DNA from 3 places in the Glutamicibacter sp. 363 genome. Region 1 is predicted to be linked to each of the others. Evidence: riboswitches for the same ligand, from Rfam matches in the RefSeq annotation. Region 1 holds a riboswitch; each other region holds the start of a gene.
The links. Region 1 has a riboswitch for S-adenosylmethionine ahead of ACT3UA_RS15025 (ABC transporter ATP-binding protein). Riboswitches for the same ligand answer to the same signal wherever they lie in the genome.
Positions count from the first base shown of each region.

Region 2: linked by a shared signal. The riboswitch ahead of ACT3UA_RS01880 (flavin reductase family protein) and the one ahead of ACT3UA_RS15025 (ABC transporter ATP-binding protein) in region 1 are both predicted to bind S-adenosylmethionine.
Region 3: linked by a shared signal. The riboswitch ahead of ACT3UA_RS04395 (hypothetical protein) and the one ahead of ACT3UA_RS15025 (ABC transporter ATP-binding protein) in region 1 are both predicted to bind S-adenosylmethionine.

Region 1 is NZ_JBQSYR010000026.1:30,122-33,379, forward strand. Features, by position in the region: gene ACT3UA_RS15020 (aliphatic sulfonate ABC transporter substrate-binding protein) at 1-399, opposite strand, end outside; gene ACT3UA_RS15025 (ABC transporter ATP-binding protein) at 462-1,274, opposite strand; SAM riboswitch class I at 1,280-1,387, opposite strand; SAM riboswitch class I at 1,653-1,752, shown strand; gene ACT3UA_RS15030 (acyl-CoA dehydrogenase) at 1,769-3,103, shown strand; gene ACT3UA_RS15035 (LLM class flavin-dependent oxidoreductase) at 3,168-3,258, shown strand, end outside.
Region 2 is NZ_JBQSYR010000002.1:69,256-72,513, forward strand. Features, by position in the region: gene dnaB (replicative DNA helicase) at 1-74, opposite strand, end outside; gene ACT3UA_RS01880 (flavin reductase family protein) at 729-1,229, opposite strand; SAM riboswitch class IV at 1,336-1,452, opposite strand; gene ACT3UA_RS01885 (PQQ-dependent sugar dehydrogenase) at 1,686-2,807, shown strand; gene ACT3UA_RS01890 (AMP-binding protein) at 2,947-3,258, shown strand, end outside.
Region 3 is NZ_JBQSYR010000005.1:48,731-51,988, reverse strand. Features, by position in the region: gene ACT3UA_RS04405 (helix-turn-helix domain-containing protein) at 42-605, opposite strand; gene ACT3UA_RS04400 (DinB family protein) at 821-1,408, shown strand; SAM riboswitch class IV at 1,881-1,993, shown strand; gene ACT3UA_RS04395 (hypothetical protein) at 2,012-2,278, shown strand; gene ACT3UA_RS04390 (VIT1/CCC1 transporter family protein) at 2,341-3,258, shown strand, end outside.

The DNA.
Region 1 (3,258 bases):
CTTGATATCCGAGTCCTCGTTCACCACTAGGGCGGACCATTCGGGCTGCGAATACAGCGAGATGGTCTTGATAGGTGAGCCGTTGGAGCGGGCCAGCAGTGCTGCCGAACCGGCGGTGGATCCCACATCCACGGCATCGGCGCGCAGCGCCTCGTTGGCCTTGTTCGAGCCGGCCGACTGGATCCATTCGACGCTGACCCCTTGTTCCTTAGCGGCGGCGTCCAGCCACCCCTTTTCTTTCAGGACCAGGCTCAGCGGATTGTAGGTGGCGAAGTCGATGGACAGCGTCTGGCCGTCGGCTGCGGCGTTCTCGCCCGCGCATCCGGTCAGCACCAGGGCCGAAATGCCAAGCGTTGCTACGGATAGTGCGGCGCGACGGGAAAAACGATTCGAGAGCATGGAAAATCCTTGATTTGTGCGAAGGGAAGGCCCGCGGGACCAAATGAGTGCGGTAGAAAGTGCTAGTGGTTCGTCGGATCAACGCCGAGCAGGCTCAGCAGCGCTGTGCGGTGGGCGACGAATTCGCTGCTCGTATGGCTGCGCGGGTGCGCCGCGGACAGGACTCGATCCTCGATCACAGTCGCCGAGGCCTGGCCCTCGGGTCGGCCCAGCACGACGATGCGGTCGGCGAGAGTCAGCGCCTCATCGACGTCGTGGGTCACCAGCAGCACGGTAGTCGGGAAAGACTTATGGATGGCCAGCAGCAGATCCTGCATTTTCATTCGGGTCAGCGCATCGAGCGCACCAAAGGGTTCGTCGAGAAGCAGGACGCCCGGGCGCCGGGCCAACGCGCGAGCAAGCGAAACCCGCTGAGCCATGCCCCCGGAAATTTCACGTGGGCGCAGATCTGCTGCGTGGCTCAAGCCGGTCAGCTCCAGCAGCTCGGCGATCAGCTGGCGCCCGGATTGCTTGTCGGTTCCCGGCGCAAGGCCGATGGACACGTTGTCTCGGACCGAGCGCCAAGGCAATAGCCGTGGTTCCTGGAATGCAACGGCGCACCGCTCATCTATCCCCGTCACGGCGCGGCTTCCGATGACCACCGACCCGGTGGAGGGGCGGTCCAGGCCGGAGGCCGCCCGCAAGAGAGTGGATTTGCCGCAACCGCTTGCGCCGAGAATTGCAACAATCTGGCCCGCTTCGAGGCGCAGATTCACGTCGCGAAGCACCGTGTTGCTTTCCTTCTTGGCGGTGAAAGTACGCGATAGCTCGAGGAACTCCACGTCGAGCGCCGTTGCGCTTTGGACGGTCTCGGGCAAGGCAAAGGCTGTAGTCATTTTCATCTCCATCGTTCCTGGCGGTAGCACCGGACACCGTTTGGTTTATTAACCGTGTGTGGTGGTTGCTGCGGCGTCACAGAGCCAGATCTCTTAGCCGCTCGGGATGGTTACACGACTATTACAGGCCTTCGAACGATTTCAATGCAAATCTTTCGTAACATGAAAAATATTCGATAGATGCGTCACATCATCGTGATGTTTCGATTTTTATTTCATCAATCGCGTATTTGGCCGAAAAATCGCTAAACGCTAGGTATTGCGTTCGACCTCGCTAGGCAAGTGCTGTCCTTGATGCATTTCAATCTCCATCCGCACACGACGAAATGTGACTAACCGGGTTGATGGCGATGTAAACCTCAGGCTACAAATGATTACGAACCATCCAGAGCGACCGAGAGATCTGGCTCGTCGACGTCGCAGCAACCACCCACCAAATATTGGCGCGGGACGGTGCTACAGCCAGGACCGATGGAAAGAATTGAGGACTTCCGATGTCATTTGGCGATCCCGCTGGCGACTTTAATGCGCTCAGCGACCCGTCTATTGCGGGTAGCGCGGTGGGGCTTGACGACCTTCCACAAGAACTTCCTACCCGGCAGCTGCTGAAGATCACCCCGGGCCCCGGCGCTGACGAGCAGTATGAACGGCTTGCCGGCATTTTCCGTCCGGTATTCGCGCAGATCGCCTCGGGTGCAAGAGAACGCGACCGGCAGCGGATCCTGCCATTTGAACAGGTTGGCTTGCTGAACCGCGAGCGCTTCGGTGCGCTGCGCCTGCCGGTCGCCGACGGCGGCCACGGGGCACGCTTGAGCGATGTCTTCCGGCTGCTCATCGAATTAGCCGAGGCGGACTCGCATGTGGCCCAGCTATGGCGCGCGCATATTGCCTTCGTGGAAAACGCGGTGCGCCTGGAAGATGCGCAGCTCCGCAGCAAATGGGTTGCCCGGATCAGCTCCGGGCAGATCGTGGGCAACGCCTACACCGAGGAAGGCGGCAACGCCCTCGGGTTGCTCAACACCAAGGTCACCGAGGAGGGGTCGCGCTGGCTGGTCAACGGGCGGAAGTTCTATTGCACCGGCACCATCTTCGCCGACTGGACCACCGTAGCGGTGGCGCACCCGCAACTCCCAGGGCGCCAGATCGCGGTAGTTTCCACCCAGCACAGCGGCGTGAAAATCCTCGATGACTGGGACGGTTTCGGCCAACAGCTCACCGGTACCGGCAGCACCGAATTCCACGAAGTTCCGGTGGACACCTTCATGCCGGAGGACCCCACGGATCCGGAAGCCGCGATCTTCCAACTCGTGCTCATGGCGGTACAGGCCGGAATCGGACGCGCGGCACTGAACGACCTGCGCTCCTCGGTGCAGGCGCGTACCCGCAGTTTCAGCACCGGCACCGGAGTTCCGGTGCACCGCGAACCGCAGGTATTGCAGCTCGTCGGCGAGGTCTCCGCCGAAATCTTCGCCGCGGAGTCCGTGGTCATGGGCGCGGTGCTGGAGGTCGAATCAGCCATGGCAGATGCGAACCTGAATGCCGAGGAGCGCTTTGCCGTGTGCGAACTGGCGGCCAACCGCGCCCAGACGATCGTGCAGCCGCTGGTCATCGGTGCGACCAGCAAGCTCTTCGACGCGCTGGGTGCATCCTCCACCCGCAATAGCTGCAATATGGACCGCCACTGGCGCAACGCCCGCACCATCGCGACGCACAATCCGGCGATCTACAAGGCGCGCATCGTGGGGGACTACGAGATCAACGGCGTGCAGCCCCAACGGCTGTCCGTCACCGGCACGGTAACCGGAGCAAACCGGTTCTCCGGCAGCTAGGCAACACTCTTCGAACACTGATTTTTAGACTTACCAGATTTCTTCTATGGATAGGGGCACACCAATGAGCGAGAACAAGCGCGAAATCCTTTTTAACGCCTTTGATATGAACTGCGTAGTGCACCAGTCGCCGGGCCTCTGGCGCCACCCGGATG
Region 2 (3,258 bases), on a different contig from region 1:
TCGGCAGGAATATCCTGCGGCGGGGTGCGACCCGCTTCCGAACCCTGACTCTCGTAGACCGGCTCCGCGCTCATAACTGACACTTCCATCCCCTATTGACCCTCTGGGAAATACCCTTGTGCCATGATGGCAACACTCAAGCATGTCACCGCCAACCGACGTTATCGTGTCGGCGGTACCTGTGGATATATCAGTCCCAAAGCCAACAGTAGGTCTCTTATCCATAGCCGCAAACTCTGTTATCCACAAGATCTGTGGATAATCCCCCTCTAGCTGTGGATGACCCTGTGTGCGACTTGGGGAGAAGCTTGTGGATTACCCCACTTAAGTTGCGCTAATGACTATCTGACTTGGAGTTTGTTGTTTGCACACCTGTGGATAGAAAGTTAATTTCTTTGTAGAGTCAACCTTCGCAAATGACGTTATCCACAGCATAACTCGCGGGATTCCGGTGTTTTCAACCTGCTGCAACGACTTATCAACGTACCATCCACAGAGGTGTGGATAGTTTTGTGGAAAGAATCTTCGTGAAGAACGCGGTAGTCACCGCTCCAAAAAGCTACTGAAACGTAACTTCGAGGCGAGTAATCCACAATTCGATGCAGAGCACCCCTCTGCGGTCATATGAACTTAACGCGCCCGCGCGGTCCGAGCCCGCCGGGCCAGTTAAACGACTGCGCGCCACATGTCAGCGAAAATGACAGGTGGCGCGAAGCGACGACAACTATTTAGACGAGTTCCGGGACTGGTAACGAGTGAAATCGTGAATCATGGAAAATCGACGGTAAATGCTCGGCGACCTTATGGCCATGGACCTGCAACAGGATGACCCAATGGTCTCCGGCCTCAACCTCACTGTAGATCGTCGTGTCGAGCCACAGCGTTGAGTCATGGATGAACAACGAGCCGTCGTCGCTGGTGTGGGTGTCCACCCCGCGGAATCGATCTCCGCTCTTGGAAGCGATCTGCCCGCAGACCCCTTCATTGCGCTCGCTGAGCACCGAAACGCCGATTCGATTTGCGTCCCGCAGCTTCGGCCAAGTGTTCGAGGTTTTCTGCACGGCAAACATCACCAACGCCGGTTCCAAGGAAACCCCTACGGTGAATGAGGAAGCGACGATTCCCGTCTTTTCCCCGTTGACTTCGGCGCACAGAGTGGCAATTCCCGATGGGTGCTGGGCGAAAACCTTGCGCAGCGTCAGTGCGTCAAGTTCCTGATTCAAAGACATGCCTTGACTTCCTTTGCTTCATGCCCACCGGTACGGCGACGGTCGGCGGCAGGCTAAAGCAGCTTTGACTTGCTCTTACCCGCCGTCGAAGGTTTAACGCCTCGATGTGCGGTACTTGTATCGTGCGGTGTTGCGCGACACCGAATCTTCACCTGGAGCACCCCGCTACCGTATAGAGGGTTGCCGGCCAGCTAGCCAGGGCCTTTAGCTGACGCTCATGATTCTGATTAAAACGATATTGGCCTAAGCTCCCGCGCGTCAAACAAATTGCTTCGCAAATCGAAATATTCAACCCAAAATTCGATGAGCCACAAGTATTCGAGGGTCCATTGGAAATTTATTCAATCACCGGAGGGTTCGGATGCGGCTGCGCGGCCCGCTGATACCGCTCCCCTTCGGTGCGATACGAAGCGCCCAGCCTCTTGCATAGCGAACGGATCTTGCTAGCCTGAAACCATGCGGCCTCGAATAGCTGGTAATCCGAAGATCACCGTTTTCCTTGGGATTCTCGCCTGCGCCGCGATGCTCACCGGATGCGCCTCCGAAGCACCGCGCTCCCCCGGCCCCACGTCAAGCAGCAGCGCAGTCGATACCAAGTCGCCCGAACCGCGAAGTATCGCAGCCGAGCTAGCCGCCCCCTGGTCCATGGCCTTCGCCGAAAATACGCTGATCGTTTCGGAACGCGATTCGGGGCGGATCGTGGAAATAGATTCAGCGGGCAAAACCAGGCAGATCATCCGCCTGGACGACGTGGTCCATGGTGGCGAAGGCGGACTGCTTGGGCTGGCCTATCAACAGCCCTACCTTTTCGCATACTCCACCGCAGAAGACGGCAATCGCATCCAGCGATTCGAGCTTTCCGGCGAAAGCGGTGCGCTCGCGCTGAGTCAACCGCGGACGATCCTGTCCGAATTGCCATCGGCAGGAATCCACAACGGGGGGCGTCTAGCCATCGGCCCGGATTCGATGCTCTATGCGACCGTGGGAGACGCTGGAAATGAAGCCTCGGCTCAGGATCTGGAAAGTCTAGGCGGAAAGATTCTGCGGCTGACCATTCAGGGCGAGATCCCCGACGACAACCCATTCCCCGGTTCGCCGGTATTCAGTGTCGGCCATCGCAATCCACAGGGTATCGCTTGGGCTCCCGACGGAACCATGTATGCCAGCGAGTTTGGGCAGAACCGCTGGGATGAATTGAACATTATCGAGCCCGGAGCCAACTACGGCTGGCCGGCGTACGAAGGCATTGCGGAAGATCCCGAATACCGCGACCCGATCCAGCAATGGAGCACGCAGTCCGCGAGCCCCAGCGGCATCGCCATCCACGACGGGGTCCTCTACATCGCCAACCTGCGCGGGGAGCGCCTGCGAGCCGTCGAGCTGAGCGCGCCCGACGATTCCACCGAGCTCCTCGTAGGTGACCACGGGCGCCTGAGAGACGTGAAGGCCAGTGAGACCGGCGAGCTCTGGGTGCTGACGAACAACACCGACGGTCGCGGCACCCCGCATGCGGGTGACGACAGGATTCTCGGCATCTCTCCAGAGGCGCTCCTCGACCGAACTGTCACCCGGCGCTGAATTTCGGCCACTGAACGAATTGATACCGCGTTTCTTGGATTGAACCTGAGGTTCATGCCACCATGAAGGTCGCAAGTGTTTCAGCTCACATACGTATGCTGAAGGAAACCACGGATACGAATCGAAGGATATCGCACACATGGTCTTGACTCAGGCTAACCACTCGGAACTCACACCCCTGCGATTCCTGCAGCGTTCGGCCGAGGTATATGCGTCGAAGACCGCGGTGATCCACGGGACCCGCAGCTACAGCTACGCCGAATTCGAGCGGCGAGTGCAACGCTTCGCCCAGGTCATCAAGGCCCGGATCGCGCCCGGGGACCGCGTCGCGGTGCTGGCGCCGAATACTCCCGAGATGCTCATGGCCCACTACGCGGTACCGCTGGCCGGGGGCGTGCTGATCGCACTGAACACCCGGCTCTCGGCACACGAACTGCGCTACATCATGGAT
Region 3 (3,258 bases), on a different contig from region 1:
GGAAAACGCGCAAGCCCTTCAAAAGCGCAATGCGGTTTTGGTCAGAGCAACAGCGTCCAGGTCACTACGGCGGTCCGGTCCGAAGTATTTTCCCAACTGTGCGGCTCACGGCCCGGGAAGGTTACCGTATCGCCCGCTTGCAGTTCAATGCGGTCCTCGGGCAGAACCAAGGTAAATTCTCCGGAAATCACGTGCAGAACTTCCACCTTGCAATCCACCGAATACAGCTCGGCCTCCCCCGAGCCCTGCGGCGCGACCTCTGCCCTAATCATCTGCACCCGGGTCTCGGCGCGGGGAGTGACCAGCTGTTCGGTGATCCCCTGACCGCCCAAGGCGATTCGCGGTGCGTGCTCCAACCTGACCAATTTGGTTTCAGGTACAGAGAAGAGCTGCCCGACTTCTAAGCCCAATACTTCGCAGAGCCTAAGCAATGTCGATACCGACGGGCTAGTCAAGTCTCGCTCCACGCGAGACAAGAACCCCTTGGTCAGTCCGGACATTTCAGCCACCTGGTCGATGGTCATTCGTCGGGTTTGGCGTACCCCACGCAAACGGGCACCGATATTAATCGACGAGCCGGTGGGCTCTACGGGCAGTGTTTTCATGCTCTCCCACCATTTTGACACCGGCGCAGCCCTAGATTGGCAGCACCCGGCCTACAATTCCGCTAAACCAATCCGGTTCAGGTTCCTACACTGCGTCAGTTTACCAATAGGCAACGAGAACTGCGCCGAGCTCACGCTTCAGTCCTGAAGTCAGCAACCAATCCCTCAATGCGCCGGCGCTGTTTATTCAATCGCCAAGAAACTAGACTCGGCACATGGATACCGCTGGCAATCCGTCCTCCAAGAGGCTTCGGACCTACTTGAACGAGGCCCGCAACACCGTGCTCTGGAAGTGCCAGGGACTCTCCGAGGAGTTGGCCCGCCGCCCCATGACGGATACCGGAACCCACATGCTTGGTGTCATCTACCACCTAGCAATCACCGAATACGGTTATTTCGGCGAGTGCCTAGGTCGTGTGCCCAACGATCGGCATGTGCTTCAACTACTGCAAAGCGATGAACCGCAGATCGACTTCCTGCCTCCGGCCAGCTTCTCGGTAGAAGATGTTCTCGCGTTGTACCGAAAATCCATCGCATTTGCCGAACACGCGCTTGACGAATTGAACTTAGAATCCCCGGCAGAGGTCCCCTGGTGGTCCGTGCATCGGCATACCACCGTGGAGCATCTTATTGTTCATATGATCGCGGAGACCTCCCGGCATGCCGGGCATCTCGATATCGTTCGAGAGCTTCTCGACGGACAGGTAGGACTGCGCGAACAGGCGAGAAATATCCCTGGATTCAGCGCTGAGCAATGGAAGGAACAACGCTCCTCGCTGCAGCGAATCGCCGAGCAGTCCTAACAACGATTCTTCGCCAAATCTTGCTCATAGCTCTGGCAGGGCACCGCCTCTAACAGGCCGCATAGGCTCGCGCTAGCTCGGATGGCCCTGACCGAGCCCAGCGACTAGGAGCACCACCTGGTGAAACTGCCGGTCCGTAGCCTGGCGTTGGTCCCAACGGACCAGAGGCGTTGGACCTGAGCGGCATATTGCGCAGCGATACTCCCGCGCGGCTCGGGCAGGCCTGGCGGCATCGACGGCGGGTCGGGAGGGGAGCCACTTGCCGGAGATCGGTCACCGGGCCAGCCACCGGTAGTGCCCGATGTCCAGATCCCCGCCCGGCGACCTTCGCCTGCGCCAAGCGCAGGGTTCTTGTGGGCGCGGTCCGTGCACCTCCCGGTGCTCGGCTCTGCTTCCCATGAGGCCCGCGAGAGCCGAGTATGACGTCTCACTACGCATCCGGACAGCCCACGGGTGTAGCATCGTGGTGTTGCTTCACGAGATGCGGCGCCAAGCTCCGACTGGCCGCACACCAACCCCAGGTTCATGGGTGGTTCGGATGAAGAAGCGGTCCGTACTCCAACCGGCTACGGGCAAGAGCTCTTTTAAGGGTCCACGATAGTTATGGCTTCAAACGTCCTTCCCATTATTGACCTGCAAACCGGCCAGGTGCAGTTTCCGCTTCGCGGAGTCTGGGTCAGCTACTACGTCACCGACCCGCACCTGCTCACCCGATTGCTAGCCAGAACCGTGGGTCCGCCGAGCTTCGACAGGCAGCGCGAGGAACTTTCGGTATTCGTGGCAGCCCGAGGGCAAAACCCTGGCGCCGCTAAGGTATTTAGTCTTGCCAAATTCCCAGTGCTCGACTCACTCACTAAACTAGGGGGTTGAACCTAACCCGGATCATCTGCCCGTGAATGATCCAATTCTGCCGCAGGAGACTCATCCCCGTGATGGCCCCAACCTCAATTCCCGAACCATCCAAGGCGCAGATCCGCCGCTGGCGCCAGTACATGGCCGATGAGGTCGCCGAAGGTGCGATCTACCGTGAACTGGCCGAAAAGCGCACCGGACAAGAACGCCAGATTCTCCGTGGGCTAGCCGAAGCGGAAGAACGCCACGAAAATTACTGGCGCGCTAAGCTCGGTGAACACGTGCGCCCGGTCCGTCCGTCGATGCGGCGCACCATGTTGCGTTTCATGGCCCGGCATTTCGGTTCGGTGTTTGTCTTGGCGCTGGCCCAGCGTGCCGAAGGCAACTCTCCTTACGCCACCGATCAGGATGCCGCGCCGCAAATGGCCGCGGATGAGCAAGTGCATGAGGAAGTCATCCGTGCTTTGGCTACGGCCGGCAGATCCCGGCTGTCCGGCAACTTCCGAGCCGCGGTGTTCGGCGCAAATGACGGGCTCGTTTCGAATCTGGCCTTGGTCATGGGCATCGGCGCCACCGGTGTGGCCTCGTCCCTCGTGCTCTTCTCCGGAATTGCCGGCCTGCTGGCCGGCGCGCTGTCCATGGCTGCCGGGGAATTCGTGTCAGTCCGTTCCCAACGTGAGCTTCTCACCGCGTCGCGCCCTACCCAAGTCACGCTTTCTGCCGCCCGTGACCTCGATCTTGACGCCAATGAATTGGTGTTGATCTACAAAGCACGTGGCATGAACAATGAGGACGCCGAACACCGCGCGGCAGAACGCATGGGGCTGTTTACCTGCGATTGCAACCCCTCCTTCTCACTCCATCCAGAAGTTCGCAGCGCGGAACTGGAACGCGAACATGAGGAGCTTGGTTCGGCACCGGGAGCCGCCATTTCTTCGTTCATGTTCTTTGCTTCGGGCGCAGTCATTCCGATCCTGCCCTACATCTTTGGGCTCACC